Regions from separate parts of the Paenibacillus ilasis genome, predicted to be linked through region 2. Evidence: a T-box and tRNA genes for the amino acid it is inferred to sense, from the RefSeq annotation. Region 2 holds a T-box; the other holds one or more tRNA genes.

Region 1 (7,991 bases), on a different contig from region 2:
CAATTCTATAATCGCAAGAAAAACTACCTTTAACCGCGGTCTGTCTTCTGAGAAAGTACGTCGATAGACGTTTTTCTTATGGATGATATTTTAATGAAGGAACGATGAAGATCTTGTTGCTCCTCCGTAATATGTCTAAAGTTTGAAGCGTTGCCGGACAAAGCAAAAAAAGCCGTTCATTCTCCTTGCATTCCCCCCCTATTTTGCTATACTCAATTTTGTTTATATAAAAACAGAAATCAACAAATCATAAGAAAATAAACATAAGGAAAGGTTGTGACAACGTCCATGGACCACAGTCGTACACCGCTCTTCACCGCACTTAAAGAACATGCGGCCAAAAACCCCGTGCAATTTCACATTCCGGGACATAAGAAGGGCCTCGGCACCGATGCCGAATTTCGGGAATTTATAGGGGATAACGCCTTTTCTATAGATTTGATCAATATTGCGCCGCTGGATGATTTGCATCAGCCTACGGGCGTCATCGAGGAAGCCCAAAAGCTGGCCGCCGACGCATTCGGTGCCGATCACACCTACTTCAGTGTCCAAGGAACAAGTGGAGCGATCATGACCATGATCATGTCGGTATGTTCGCCCGGCGATAAAATCATCGTACCGCGCAATGTCCATAAATCCGTGCTTTCCGCCATCATTTTTACCGGGGCCAAGCCTGTATTCGTATCGCCTGCCCAGGATTCCAATGTGGGTATCGATCACGGAATCACCATCAGCTCGGTCCGAAAAGCATTAAAACGTCACCCTGACGCCAAAGCCGTTTTGGTCATTAACCCAACTTACTTCGGGGTTAGCGCGAATCTGAAGGAAATCGTGGATTTGGCTCACAGCTACAATGTGCCCGTTCTCGTGGATGAGGCGCACGGAGTATTGATCCACTTCCATGAAGACCTTCCGATGTCGGCAATGGAAGCCGGAGCCGATATGGCTGCGACCAGCGTTCACAAACTCGGCGGCTCGATGACGCAGAGCTCCGTACTGAACGTGAATACCAAGAACGGATACATCAATCCTTACCGCGTACAAACAATCATCAGCATGCTGACCACAACCTCAACCTCCTATATCCTGCTGGCATCGCTTGATACTTCACGCCGCAGTTTGGCGCTGCATGGACGCGAAATGGCTGCAAGGACGATTGAGTTGGCGCAATATGCACGTCATGAAGTTAATAAAATCGAAGGTTTGTACAGCTTCGGTGAAGAAATATTAGGCGGAGAAGCAACGTACTCCTATGATCCAACCAAATTGACGATCCATGTACGTCATCTTGGCATTACAGGATATGAAACCGAGAACTGGCTGCGGGATCACTACAATATTGAGGTGGAGCTCAGTGATATGTACAATATTCTGTGCCTCATTACACCGGGGGACAATCAGGAGGCCATTGATATTTTGCTGACAGCGCTCCGCGAGCTTTCGGATCAGTACATGCATGTGAATGAGATTAACGAGCTGGTTGTGAAGACACCAGAAATTCCGCAGTTATCGCTTATCCCTCGCGATGCGTTTTACGGAGATACGGAAGTTGTGCCTTTCAAGGAATCGGCAGGACGCATTATTGCCGAATTTATCTATGTCTACCCGCCAGGGATTCCAATTCTGCTTCCGGGCGAAGTGATTTCCCAGGAAAACATCGATTACATTATCGATCATGTCGAGGTAGGCCTTCCGGTTAAAGGTCCTGAAGACCGCAGCATCCAAAATGTGAAAGTCATCGTGGAAACAGACCCTATATTCTAAAATGGCAGCTGTAAATACAATAAACCCGGTGCGAGAGGTTCGCACCGGGTTTATTGTTTGGGAGTCTTATTCCTGGTTTGCAGCAGCGACCAGTTCGTTGTAAACCGCCTCTACTTCATTCCATTCTTCTTCGTCCTCAATATTGTAAAGAACCATTTCCTCGTTCTCTTCTTCCATACGTAGAATGACGCCGTCCGCTTCCGGATTTTCGCGTTCAAGCAAAAGCGCGTAAAGTTTCTCGCCGACATCAAATGTCTCCACAAGAACCATCTCTACTTCTTTTCCTTCTTCATCCGTCAATGTCAGCACAAACTCTTCATGTTCGTGATCGTGGTCATGGTCATGACCGCAACCGCAAGCATCTCCGTGTTCATGTTTGTGTTCACTCATTGAAAAAACCTCACTTCGGTTAAATTATCATACTTTCGTATCGTATCACGGATAGCTTCTTCAGGTCAATTTCTGCCAATGGTTTTATCCCCATCAGTTGAGCGTTGTAATGACTTTTTCAGCAATTTTCACAAAATCCGAATCCGCTTTTACTTTTACATAAAAACCAACCGAATACTTACCTGTTGTTTTAAAATCGTACGTGAAGTCATAGGTTCGGAACCAAAAGTTATCCTTGCGGTCCTTCACAACCTCGGATTGAATATCCTTGATATTGCCCGATGGATCCTCAATCGCTACTTTCACGGAATGAATATCGTTGTTTAAGCTGTCTACCTGGCTAAAAACATTGAATTTCAGCTTCCCCTTGTTCACGTTGCCGAATACAGTATCTCCTTTAAACAGGAAAATATGCACGTTCGGCTTGATGACTTGAACTTGTCCATTCGCGGGATTCCAATCTACAGCCCCGTCAAATTCCCGAACCGGCACATAGGTTTTGCCGTCAATTAAATATCCGCCATCCTTCAATTCATGACCGTTCAGCCAGACACGGACACGCTCATTGACGGAATCTGCAAACAAAAGGGTGCTGCCACCCATTAAAGAGAGCACTAGCATACATGCCATCACTTTTTTCCACTTCATAATAATCATTTCCCTCCATTGGCTCATCTTGTTGTTATATGTGTATACTACATGTCAAAAAACAAGTTGCGGACAATTTTGCACTTTGTGGTAAAATTTTTTCCTCATGCTTTAAGGTTTGTTCCTCTCACGAATTATCCTGCATTTCAGCCCCGATTCGATCATATAATCCGTGTAAATCAACGTGGAATTCGTTAAAATATACATTAGCATACTGGACTGCACATCAAATCATCAGGAGGTTTCATCCATTGACACTGAAATTGCAAATGCTTGGCACCGGCAGTGCGTTTGCCAAGAACTACTATAACAATAACGCACTGATCCATGACGGAAATTTCACACTGCTCATCGACTGCGGCATTACCGCTCCCATGGCACTTCATCAGCTAAATAAAACATTTAACGATATGGATGCCGTGCTTATCACTCACATTCATGCTGACCATGTAGGCGGACTTGAGGAGCTGGCTTTTATTATGAAAATGAAATACAACCGCAAGCTCCCGCTCTACATTGCTGAATCGCTGGTGGAACCGATATGGGAACATTCACTCAAAGGCGGCTTATATCAACAGGGACATATCTCCTCCCTGGATGATGTATTTGACGTACGCCCTTTGAAACCGGGAGTAAAGGCCAATATTTCATCAGGGATCTCGGTAGAGTTGATTCATACGCAGCATATTCCCGGCAAGGACAGCTATTCGCTTTATCTGAATGACCGGATTTTTTACAGTGCTGACATGGTATTCGATCCTATACTGCTCAACCAATTGGTGAATGAGCGGGATTGTGAAGTGATTCTGCACGAATGTCAGCTGCAGGGCCCGGGCGAGGTTCATACGACACTGGATGAACTGCTGAGCCTCCCTGAAGAAATTCAGGAACGCACCTATCTCATGCATTACAGCGATGAGGTCGAAGCTTTCATTGGCAAGACCGGCATCATGGAATTTGTGGAGCAGCAGCGGGTGTACGAATTGTAGAACAATATAGATGAATAGTTTATGAGGTTTCCCGGGAACACTAATGCCGGGAGGCGATTCATTTGGATAATGCACAACAAGAAGTCGTAGCCGTCCGTAAAAATGGCGATGGCGACATCATCGAACTTAAACTGGATAACGGTAGTGTCGTTGACTACAAGACAGCTCAACAGATGGCCAAGAATAAAGAAATTAAAAACCTGAACGTATTCCGTGGACGTGACGGAGACGAACATCTTCGTTCCAATGCGGATGGCGATCCCAGCAACAACCTGGATAATTTGCCAAACTTTTAATTCATGCCTAAAAAGACCTCGAGTCGATACTCGAGGTCTTTTCTTTTTAGAACGATGGGATCATTAGCACCTTATAGTTAAGAAGCCTACAGTTCCTTTTTCATACGAACGTGGGGAATGCCAGCATCATCAAACGGCTCGTCCGAAATCGTTTCATACCCCAGCTTGCGATAAAATGCCTCCGCTTGCACCTGCGCATCCAGCACGGAATACTGCAGTTTCAATTCACGCGCCTGCGCTTCCAATGCCATCATGAGCACACGCCCTATCCCTTTGGAACGGAATGGCTTACGTACTGCGATTCGCTGCATTTTGGCGGAATCCTTATTGTAATAGGTGATGCGTCCGGTTGCCGCGTACTGTCCCTCTGATTTGATCAAGATATGATGCGCATCGGATTCGAGGCGATCGTAATCATCAATCTCCAGGTCAATCGGAACCTTCTGTTCAAGCACGAAGACATCCTTCCGGATATCCAGCGCCTGCTGCAACTGCTCTTCTGTTGATACATTTATGATTTCTGCTGCCATTTCAACACCTCTTTATGTAGAATCAATTCCTTGTGATAACGCAGATCGAGATATTATACAAAATAATCATTTTCCTGTATAGTATAAGCTAACGTTTTCTTGAAAGGAGCATGGCCTTATGGGCATGGGAACCACGATATTTTGGGCTGTTATCATCTCAGCCATCATCATCTACCCTATTTTTTGGGCGATCAAAAAAGGTTATTCCCGTAAATGGGATGAGGAATAGCATCGGCCGTTTTACAGCAAACCGTCAGCTTGCGAGCCGACGGTTTGCTCTGCTCATTGTTGAGCAAAAGATAAAGACATTGATAGGATCAATCTGTTACAAAACGTTACTGACCCCTTTATGGTTGGAGGTCGCGTAATGTATCTACCGAATCCATCGGCGGCACCGGCTCCAGTGCCCCGCTTCCCTGGTTAGAATAAACGTCCTGATCTACAGAACGGCCGTAAACATCGAGCAATACAGGCGCTGCAGGCCCATGCAGCGGCTCCAGCTGCACCGACGTTCTCTCCGGGATACTGCAACCGCTCCCCAGTACAGATACCCCCAGCAACGAGAGCACCAGTCCGGCTCGTTTGAAATAATGGGATTTCCCACCTGCCATGCCATTCACGCTCCTCCATTGGCAAAATCATGCTGTATTTAGTCTGAACCGGAATGTGATTTTTTATAACGAGAAAACCATTGACAGCCACATGGTCTGCTGGTAATATATGAATTACCTTTTTAAATATTTCATGATCTGTTAGCTCAGCTGGGAGAGCACTATCTTGACAGGGTAGGGGTCAGTGGTTCGAGCCCACTACAGATCATAGCCTAGAGCCCTTGCGTAGCAAGGGCTCTTTTCTTTTTCATTCGCAACTATTAGCTCTAAAAATTAAGTGAGGGTAGGTAAAATGAGTTTTTTAGAAGCTATATCGGCTGAAGATTGTATGTATGTCGAACGATATATTATTGCAGTTGGTTATAGCTGCATATGAACGCGATTGTTGTTATATAGAAGCGAATCTGAAAACACCTGAACATATGTCGATACAATAAAATTAGCTGTAGACCGAGCATTGTACGCCAGACCATTTTTACCATCCTCAATTTTGTTCAATCTATGGTGAGCTGACCTAGCAGAGGCCAGTGCTTCTGCTGATGTTTCGTTAGCATTAATCGCTCTGCCTAATTTTCCATCCATGTTGTCCACCTTCGTTTCTACTCTGGTGATTTTTTAGCATTTCGGACTGTACACCGTCCATACCCTTTCCCCCATTCTCTCTAAATAGAACAAATTATTACGCATATAAAAAAAGCAGGCCACATATGACCTGCTTACGTTTAGGTTAATCTCACTGTAAAGTTTTTGCTTTTGAAACAACTACAGAACCCTCTTTTGTTACCTTGCTTTTAAAACTCCAATTCTTTAACTTCATCGCTGGCTTTTCAATAAAATGCCACGACAAGAATGCAAGCCCGAGGACAACAGGGATACTAATTAATATGTTTGCAATCACTGGTATCCCAGCACCCCAAAGATAAGTTACTGTTTGTTGTACAGGAAATGCGTAAATGTATATACCATAAGATAAATCACCGCGCTTCCCAAAATTATGGAATCTAATTTTATTATGGTATGAAAGATAAAATATCAGATATCCACCACAAACAGTAAACACATCGATCAAACCACCAAACTTAATGCTAGTGATAATTAACACCAACGATATGAGTGCATACCATTTATTTAATGGTATCTTATCCCTATATGAATATACCAACATACCGCTTGCAAAAAAGGGAAACAAGTCAATGAGTGATGGGAGATAAACCCAACTTATGTTTTCTGGGACATACGATCTTAAAAAAAGTCTACCGTAAATTGAAAAGACAAATAAAAACAGAAGAATTTCTTTTCTTTTTAAGGCGCCAAATATTCCGATTACTGCGACAATTGCATAACACAAAATTTCGTAAGGGATTGTCCATAACGACCCATTAATAGAGTTATTAAATGAGAATGTATCTTCAAAAACACCTGGCAATGTCCAATGCATCGGAAACATGAAAACCACTTTTAAGTATTCATATGTTCTTTCGTCGCCTAAATAATCTTTCATAGACAGAGTAGTTACTATGGGACCAACAACAAAAACACAAAAAAACGTAGCTGCAATTAACCCAGGGTAAATACGCAATACTCTAGATTTAGTAAAGGTCCAAAAGTTATTTGACTTGTCGAAGCTTTGAGTTACTAGAAAGCCGCTGATAGTAAAAAATATGGCTACAGCCATTGATCCTAAATCCCACTGTCCATTCGATAATTTTGAAAACAACTCGCCGTTATGAGCAGTCAGAGGATAAGCATGAGAAAAAATCACTAAGACAGCTGCCAAAAACCGCATGATGTTGTAGTTATTGCTTTTATGCGATAACTGTATCTGACTTCCTACCGTTTGTTCTTTACTGATAGTAATTGCCCCCTAGCTGATGTTTGTTCACAATCATAATTATCAGCTAAGGAGGCTAAAAATACCATATATTTTTTTATGTTTCTGGTTTCTATTTTCCACCTATCTCTTCTACTCCTGGGTTTGTTTATCAGCACGAACAAACTTCTATTTTCCTCGATTTTCCATCCTGAATAATCTCTAACAATTTCACCTCCTGACCAGGGTAAAAAATTCCAACCGCCGTGATAACCTAATTGGAAACACTGTGCTCAGTATCACAACGATAATCGGTTTGAAATACAAGTATAAAAATTCTTTATTTTGGATCAACAAAAATGGCACCCTGCCAGCATTATGCTGGTAGGGTTTTGCTTGTTCTATATTATAAAGATCAAATCTCGATTGATCTTACAAAATCTAACACACTTCGACATATAGATCTGTAGATCAACAAATCGAAACATCCATTATTGTTCATAATATCCCAATGTAATCCAAAATCACTATATACTCGGTGTTAGGTGTATGTTACGGTTAGATCAAGGTTGGCCAACTGATAACTGATATTCTTTTACATCTTGATATTTCACACACGCTAACATACACTGTTATGGTAACGCCACCTGCCAATTTCGATATAGTGCGTGGAGTTATTAAGATGAAAGCAGACGGTGAAGGGACCCATATAGATATGCTCAATGGCAACGGAAGAGGATATCCTGAATCTATTAGTTGGAACGCCAAACCTGGGGAGAAAATTTATTTTAGAGTACTTGATAACGGCTTTAATAATTTCAATGAACCTTATACAATCCAGTTTACAAAAACATAGAAAAGCCTCTGCTGGCGTTTTGCTGACAGGGTTCCTCTACTTCTGCTTCTTTATATCATTACTGAATTGTCGAATACTGACACACAATTTAAAATAG
Region 2 (7,991 bases):
GACGGTCGCCGAGCACCAGATTCGTTGCCGTATACTCCGCATCCGCATGAATGCCGTATGTGGTCACACTGCATTTTAGGTCAGGCAAAATAGCCTGGATGTTGTTATCGTCCGCGCAAACCACGGCCGTACCGTCTGCCTTGATCTGGCTGAGGAATTGTACGTAGGCCGCCTTAAGACGATTGAAATCCCCATCGTAATTCTCCAAGTGATCGGCTTCGATATTCAGAACAACGCCCAGCCATGGATGGTATTGCAGGAATGAGCCGTCGCTCTCGTCAGCTTCGGCCACCACATGCTCACCTTCACCGGCTTTGGCATTCGTGCCAACGTTCATAATTTCCCCGCCGATGATAAATGTTGGATCGACGCCGCATTCTTCCATCACGAGCGCAATCATGGATGAAGTGGTTGTCTTGCCATGCGCACCCGCTACGGCGACGCCTTTGCGTTCGTTCAAAAGACGTGCCAGCATCTGCGCACGGTGAAGGACAGGAATGTTCAGCTTCTCTGCTTCGACCCGTTCCACGTTGTCTCTGGACAATGCCGTGGAGTAAACCACAAGGTCAGCGCCCTGGACTTGCTCGGCAGTATGTCCGATGTATATTTTGGCGCCCTTGGCCGCCAGCTTTTCTGTCAATTCTTGCGATGCCACGTCAGAACCCGTGACTTTATAACCCATCTCCAGCATAACTCTTGCAATGGCGCTCATCCCGTAGCCGCCAATTCCTATAAAATGAACATGTTCCGATGTATTCAACAGATATCACCAACCTTTTTCAGAATCGGAAAGGCCCAGGAGGTTGGAACGCACGTCGGCAATCAGGTACAACGTGCCCGACACCACCCCAAGATCCTCCGCTTCCGTCCGTGACTTCAACTCTTCAAGTGCGTTTTTCCAATTTGGTTCTATGATGATTTGCAGTGTATGTTTGGCGTATTTCTCCCTTACCTGCTCTACGATGTCACCAAGCGCCTTGGCGTCCAGTTTCTTCCGGAAATCCGGTTCAGTCAGGATAAGCGTATCCACTATTGGCAGTATATGCTGCAAATACGATTCATGATGCTTATTTGCCAGCATTCCCATCATTAAGTTCAGTTTCCGATACTTATAGATCTGCGGCAAGCTTTTGGCCAAGGTTTCAGCCCCTTCGGGGTTGTGCGCACCATCGAGAACAATCCGAGGGGAGGACTGCACTTGTTCCAGTCTTCCCGCCCAGAAAGTATCCTTAAACCCTGTGCGCAATTCTTCTTCATCCACGATAAAAGCCATGTACTGGCGAAGCACTTCCAGCGTCATCATGGCAAGCGCGGCATTGGCACATTGGTGCTCGCCCTGCATTGAGATGTCCAGATCCATGTCCCGGAAAGGACCCTTAAAACGGAAAGTCTGGCTTTCTTCGTCCCCACGCAACCGCTCATAGGAGAATTGTTCATCTACGAGATACAAACTTGTACGGTTTTTTTCTACCGTTTGTTTCAGAATTTCGACAGCCTCAGGCTGAGTTACCGTGCTCACCACAGGGACTCCGGGCTTGATAATGCCGGCCTTCTCCGTCGCGATCTCCTGAATGGTATCACCCAGAACGTCGGTATGGTCCATTCCGATATTCGTGATCACCGAAATGATGGGATGAACGATATTGGTCACGTCAAGGCGACCGCCAAGTCCCGTCTCCCACACCACCACGTCCGGATAAGATACCTCGCCATAATACAGGATCGCTAGGGCGGTGGACACCTCAAACATCGTTGGTGATCCGAGCCCGGAGCTCGCAACTTCGGCAACAAGCGGTTCTAAGCGATTCGCGAGCGCCAGCAGCGTCTCTTCCGGTATGTCTTCGCCGTTATACTGAAACCGATTGGTAAACTTCGTAATATAGGGGGACGTATAGGTGCCAACCGTGAATCCCCCTTGAAGCAGAACCTTTGTTAAAAAAGCGCATGTGGAGCCTTTTCCATTCGTTCCGGCCACGTGAATAAATTTCAACCGCCGTTCCGGATGGCCCAGCAGCTCCATCAATCGCTGAATTCTATCCATGCCGGGGCGGATTCCAAACGGAATCAGCCCGTTGATCCAAGCTACCGCTTCTTCATAGGTATGGAACGGAGCTGCAGCTGCTGCTGCCGAATGATCAACCATCGTTCTCACCTTCTGGTCCAGATTCATCTTGCCCTCAGCCTCTCAATTCTTCGATGCGCGCGATCACTTTACTGCGTTTGTCCGAGTAATCCGCAAGCTTCGCCCGTTCTTCTTCAATCACCTTTTCCGGTGCTTTCGATACGAAACCAGGATTGTTCAGCTTCTTCTCCACACGCTCGACTTCGCTGTTCAAGTGCTGAATTTCCTTCTCCAGACGTGTGATCTCCTGAGCGATATCGATCAACCCGGCAAGCGGCAGATACATTTCAACACCTGTAACCACAGCGGTCATCGCCTTATCCGGCGCCTCAAGGGCAAGGGAGGACTGATATTCCGACGTGTTGCAGAAGCGGCGAATATAATCCGCATTGCGATCGATAATGCTGGCAATTTGCCCGCTTACCGGCTTCAATTGCAGTTCCACTTTTTTGCTCATCGGTACGTTTACTTCCGCCCGGATGTTTCGTACAGCTCGGATGACATCCATCAGCAGGTTCATTTCGGTAACGGCTTCCGTATTCTCAAATGCCTCGTCATAGGTCGGCCATGAAGCCAACATTACCGTCTCGCCTTCATGCGGCAAATGCTGCCAGATCTCTTCGGAGATGAACGGCATGAACGGATGGATCAAACGCATCGTGCGGTCCAGTACATAGGCAAGCACCGACTGCGTCTTTTTCTTGGCCGCTTGATCCTCGCCATACAGGGACAGCTTGGCAAACTCAATATACCAGTCGCACAGATCATCCCAGATGAAATTGTAGAGCAGTCGACCGGTTTCGCCAAATTCGTAGGCATCAATTAGACGCGTAATGTCGCGGGAAGTTTCGTTCAGACGGTGTAAAATCCACCGGTCGGCCGTCCCCAGCTCTCCGGAAATGTCGATATCCGCCGCCGTGAAGCCCTCCAGGTTCATGAGCGCAAAGCGTGATGCATTCCAGATCTTGTTCGCGAAGTTACGCGCTTGCTCCACGCGTTCCCAGCGGAAACGAAGATCCTGGCCCGGCGTACTGCCGGTCGATATCATATAACGCATGGCATCTGCGCCATACTGTTCAATAACCTCGAGCGGGTCGATACCGTTGCCGAGCGACTTGGACATCTTGCGGCCTTCGCTATCCCGGACCAGACCATGGATAAGCGTATCTTTGAACGGCATTTGATCCGTAAATTCAAGCCCTTGGAAAATCATCCGCGATACCCAGAACGGAATAATATCATAACCCGTTACGAGAACGCTGGTCGGATAATAACGTTTGAAATCCTCGCTGTCCAGATTCGGCCAGCCCATGGTCGAGAACGGCCATAATGCGGAGCTGAACCAGGTATCCAGCACATCCTCATCTTGTCTCAGATCGTCCTTGCCCAGCTTCGCGCGCGCTTCCTCTTCATTCATGGCAACAACCACTTCGCCCGTGGATTCTGAATACCAAGCCGGAATCCGGTGGCCCCACCACAATTGACGAGAAATACACCAATCGCGAACATTCTCCATCCAGTGCAGGTAGGTTCTCTCGAACCGGTCAGGCACGAAGTTAACGCCCTTGCCGGATTTCTGCGCATCCACGGCTGCTTCCGCAAGCGGCTGCATCTTAACGAACCATTGCGTGGACAGATAAGGCTCGACCACTGCGCCGGATCTTTCGCTATGGCCAACCTGATGGACATGATCTTCGATGCGGAGCAGTACGCCAGATTCCTTCATATCGTTTACGATCTGCTTGCGGCATTCGCTCCGGTCAAGACCTTGGTACTTGCCGGCAAACTCATTCATCGTCCCGGATTCATCCATTACGGTGATTTGCGGCAGGTCATGTCTCAAACCCATCTCGAAGTCATTCGGATCATGCGCCGGCGTAATTTTAACCGCTCCGCTGCCGAAATCCTTCTCCACATACTCATCGGCAATAACCGGAATCTCGCGGCCTACGATAGGCAGCACCAATGTCTTGCCGATCATGTCTTTATAGCGCTCGTCTTCCGGATGAACGGCGACGGCCGTATCGCCGAGCATGGTCTCCGGACGGGTCGTTGCTACGGTAATGGAGCCGCTGCCGTCCTTCAGCGGATATTGCAGGTGATACAAATGGCCGTTGACCTCTTTGTACTCCACTTCAATATCGGACAAAGCCGTGCGGGCAGCCGGGTCCCAGTTGATGATGCGTTTTCCGCGGTAGATGAGCCCTTTATCGTAGAGCTTGACGAATACTTCCCGAACCGCTTCCGATAACCCCTCGTCGAGCGTGAAACGTTCTCTGGAGTAATCAAGGGACAGGCCGATCTTGGACCATTGGTTACGAATCGTATTCGCATATAGATCTTTCCATTCCCACACTTTCTCTAGGAATTGTTCACGTCCCAGATCGTATCGGGTAACGCCTTCTTCGCGCAGCTTCTGTTCGACCTTGGTTTGCGTGGCGATGCCCGCATGGTCGGAGCCGGGGAGCCACAGCGCATCGTAGCCCTGCATCCGCTTCACGCGAATCAGGATGTCCTGCAGCGTAAAGTCAAGCGCATGGCCGATATGGAGCATGCCCGTAACGTTAGGAGGAGGAATAACAATCGTGTAAGGCTCCGCGTCCCGTCGTTTGCCGGCTTCAAAAAAGCCGCCTTCCTTCCAATACGGATACCATTTTTGTTCGGCTGCCTTCGGATCATACGTCGTCGGCATTTCTAACTGGGATTGGTTTTGTTTTTGATCCATATTTTCGTACCTCCGATACTGTTAATCAGTTTTGCCAACCCGAAATGTTTTAGCCTCCGGGCGTGGCATGGATATCATAGTTGGCGTGAAACAAAAAAAGCCCTTCGTCCTCAAAGGACGAAAGACTGTTCTCTCGCGGTACCACCTTTGTTTCGTGCTTACATGATTCATCCATCGTGTCCTCCCATGAAGAACATGAAAGGCTTACGATCAAGCACGACACTTTACACAGATAACGGCTGCGGCCGGCGAACTCTAACCAGGGTAGCAATCAATCCCTACTCTATCTCAAGTCCGCAACTCCGGGGCGACTTCGGCAAGCTGGTTCCTGCGGAATCTCACAGCGCTTGATAGCAATTCCGCTCTCTGAAGGCCATACCTTCCTACTCTTCCCGTTCAACGTTGTTCTAGCTTATGAAATACCTGTACATATTCTATTCAAATATACCGTGGTTGTTGCATATAGTCAATATTTCGAGTGTTTCCGAACGATCTAGACATCATACCTGTCGATCCTAATAAATCTTATACGTTGTAAAAAGACGCCCCAGCTCGTCCCATCCCTCTCTTCTCCTAACCAAATCCCCGCCAAACAAAAAGCAGGCCAAGGATTTCCTACCTTGACCTGCTGGTTCTTACGCGATGGCTCTCCCCGCCGATTACTGGGGAATGTATAATACCTGGCCTTCTTCCACATTCTGCTCGGACATGCGGTTGTATAACAAAAGCTCTCGTGGCGTCAGTTGATAACGCTCGGCTATCACGTCGAGTGTCTCCTCACGCTGAACAATGCACATCCGTACCTTGCGGAACGGCGTTTCCTCGCGGCGGTTGCCCAGGAACAGACTCTTCCATTCCACATCCTCGGCCGATGCGGAATCCACCGATTCTTCGATTGCCTCTTCCTCGTCTCGAGCAGCTTGCTCCTGATCCTGGACCGTTCTGCTCGATTGAAGCAAAGAAGAGAAGCCTACACCCGATGTGCTGTTTGTGCTGCTGTTCTTCGTGTTGAAGGCCACCTTTAACTCCGGCTTGGTCGGAACCTCTTCGGCTTTAACGGAAACCTCCTCCGTTATATCATCCATATTCTCCGAAGGCACTGCTTCCTCAGCAAAAACAGACTGGATCTCCTCCGTTTCCGATGATTCCAGTACCGGTACGGCTTCAACTTCTTCGCCCTTACGCTCAACGACACCCGGGAAACCGGCTGCTGGATCTTCCGGTTCCGGATCCGGCTGGGCGGCAGCCCGTTCGAATTGCCATACACTTGGAATCGACGGCTCAGCTGCCTGAGCTTCCGTCTCGTTATGTAAGGCATATTCGACCGTATCCCGGGCTTCAGGAGCACTGGAGATGCTTACGCTGCTGTCAGAGTCCTGTGAATCCCGTGTTTGGTTCTCATACTGTGCCCAGGATGCCAGATACTGCTGTGTGCGCGCATCCGTCTCTAACTCTTGGGCTTTGGGCTGAGTCTCGTTGAAGAAAGAAGGTGAACCCGAGTTAGCATCTGCATTAGCACCACCGCCATGAAGCTGGTCATACGGGTTGGCTGCGAACTGCTGCTCTCCGTTCGAATAAAAATCATTCGCTTCAGGAGCATGTACCACTGTGAATTCCTCATTGGCCCATACTTGGTCACGGGCTCCCGGAGCTGCCGCCTGAATTCCTTTGAGCGACAGAACCCCCGTAATGTTCAAGCTGCGCTTGGATAACAAATCCACGTCAAAATTCTCGATCTCGACGGCGATGTCATCCAATGATGATACCCGGTTCAGCGGGACCGTGATTTCGACCGGAATCCAGTGTTCGAGCGGCTCCGTCTCTCCTGCTTCGGTGTCACCTTTATACAGGCCTGCAAGAAGCAGATGACCCCGAAGCGTGGCCTGGTCCTGCTGGCTGATCACCTGAATATGCGGGATCAACTCCGCCTCTTCCAATTCTTCGATTCCCGGCAAATCTTCCGTTAAATTAATACGCTCGTAAATATCGAACCGCAATCCGTAGGACTGGTCAAACACGGGAATGTCCTCCTTTTTGGCATATACTATCCGTGATCTGTTATCACGGCATGAGCCTAAGTTTTGCCACTCAATTTATCTATATGCCGAAAATAGGAGAGCATGACTTTTTTGCGATTTGTGCGTGAAAGTTACAGGTTCATTCAGGATTTTGCAAGTATTTCTTATCGGTCAGATGCCTCTATGATCCGCTCTCTTAACTCCATCATATCCTGAGGCCAAGGCGCATTCACCTCAATCCTCTCACCCGAGAGAGGATGAGTAAACAACAGACGCTCGCCATGCAGCGCTTGGCGCGGAAACACCCCTGGTCCTCCGTACAAGGAATCTCCCAGAAGAGGATGTCCCATATGACTTAAATGCACCCGGATCTGATGCGTACGGCCGGTTTCCAGGCGAATTTGCAGCAGGCTGGCTTTGGGATACACATCAGATGAGAGAATATGCGTGATCGCAGCCTGCCCGGTTAATGACACCCTCCGGCGGCTTGCATGATAGCGGTCTTTGCCTATCGGCAGATCAATTCTCCTCAGATCCTGCGAGACCCTTCCCTGAACGATAGCCGCGTACATCCGGACGATCTTCTTCTCCCGCATGTCCTCGTCAAGCTTGAGCTGCGCATATTCATTCTTGGCGTACAGTACGGGACCGGTTGTATCCTTATCCAGCCGATGAATATGCCGGACTGCCGTATGAATTCCTTCGGCTTCGTAATATGCGGCTACCACATGATTCAGTGTCGTCTCCCGGCTCTCGTTGTCCGGATGGACCGCCATGCCGGCCGGTTTGTTCACGACCAGGCAGAAATCGTCCTCGTACAATACATCAAGCTCCTGCCATCTCGGTTCAATGCCGTAATCCCGATAAGGAAAAAGGACCAGCCGAAGCCGGTCCCCTCTCCATTGTATCCCCTGTTCATGTTGAAGCTTGCGATACAGCTTCTCGGGCATACCGACCGTTTCCATAAGCCACTTGGCAGCGGCCTCGTTCCGATCCGGCTGACTAAGCAGCGCCTTGCCCGGCGTCATCTCCAGCCATTCGCCGCGTTTGCTCCAATTGCCCCCGTAGCTCATAGGCTCTTGAAGGCGTTGTAGTTGGCTTCGATGGTAGCATCGATATCTTCCAC

Evidence for each region. The T-box of region 2 lies ahead of ACETK5_RS24400 (valine--tRNA ligase). A T-box ahead of a tRNA ligase gene usually reads a tRNA of that ligase, here a tRNA-Val.
Region 1: it has a tRNA-Val gene. The T-box ahead of ACETK5_RS24400 (valine--tRNA ligase) is inferred to sense a tRNA for this amino acid. The anticodon was not compared.

The regions. Positions count from the first base shown of each region.
Region 1 covers NZ_JBHDJG010000001.1:4,066,678-4,074,668, forward strand. The annotation lists gene ACETK5_RS18405 (aminotransferase class I/II-fold pyridoxal phosphate-dependent enzyme) at 289-1,764, shown strand; gene ACETK5_RS18410 (DUF1292 domain-containing protein) at 1,831-2,154, opposite strand; gene ACETK5_RS18415 (copper amine oxidase) at 2,248-2,802, opposite strand; gene ACETK5_RS18420 (MBL fold metallo-hydrolase) at 3,054-3,791, shown strand; gene ACETK5_RS18425 (DUF3892 domain-containing protein) at 3,854-4,087, shown strand; gene ACETK5_RS18430 (GNAT family N-acetyltransferase) at 4,174-4,617, opposite strand; gene ACETK5_RS18435 (hypothetical protein) at 4,965-5,228, opposite strand; tRNA gene ACETK5_RS18440 (tRNA-Val) at 5,364-5,436, shown strand; gene ACETK5_RS18445 (hypothetical protein) at 5,589-5,810, opposite strand; gene ACETK5_RS18450 (acyltransferase family protein) at 5,962-7,014, opposite strand; gene ACETK5_RS18455 (hypothetical protein) at 7,721-7,894, shown strand.
Region 2 covers NZ_JBHDJG010000003.1:27,301-35,291, forward strand. The annotation lists gene murC (UDP-N-acetylmuramate--L-alanine ligase) at 1-760, opposite strand, end outside; gene ACETK5_RS24395 (bifunctional folylpolyglutamate synthase/dihydrofolate synthase) at 767-2,170, opposite strand; gene ACETK5_RS24400 (valine--tRNA ligase) at 2,178-4,847, opposite strand; T-box leader at 4,958-5,256, opposite strand; gene ACETK5_RS24405 (LysM peptidoglycan-binding domain-containing protein) at 5,507-6,865, opposite strand; gene ACETK5_RS24410 (RluA family pseudouridine synthase) at 7,030-7,938, opposite strand; gene hemL (glutamate-1-semialdehyde 2,1-aminomutase) at 7,935-7,991, opposite strand, start outside.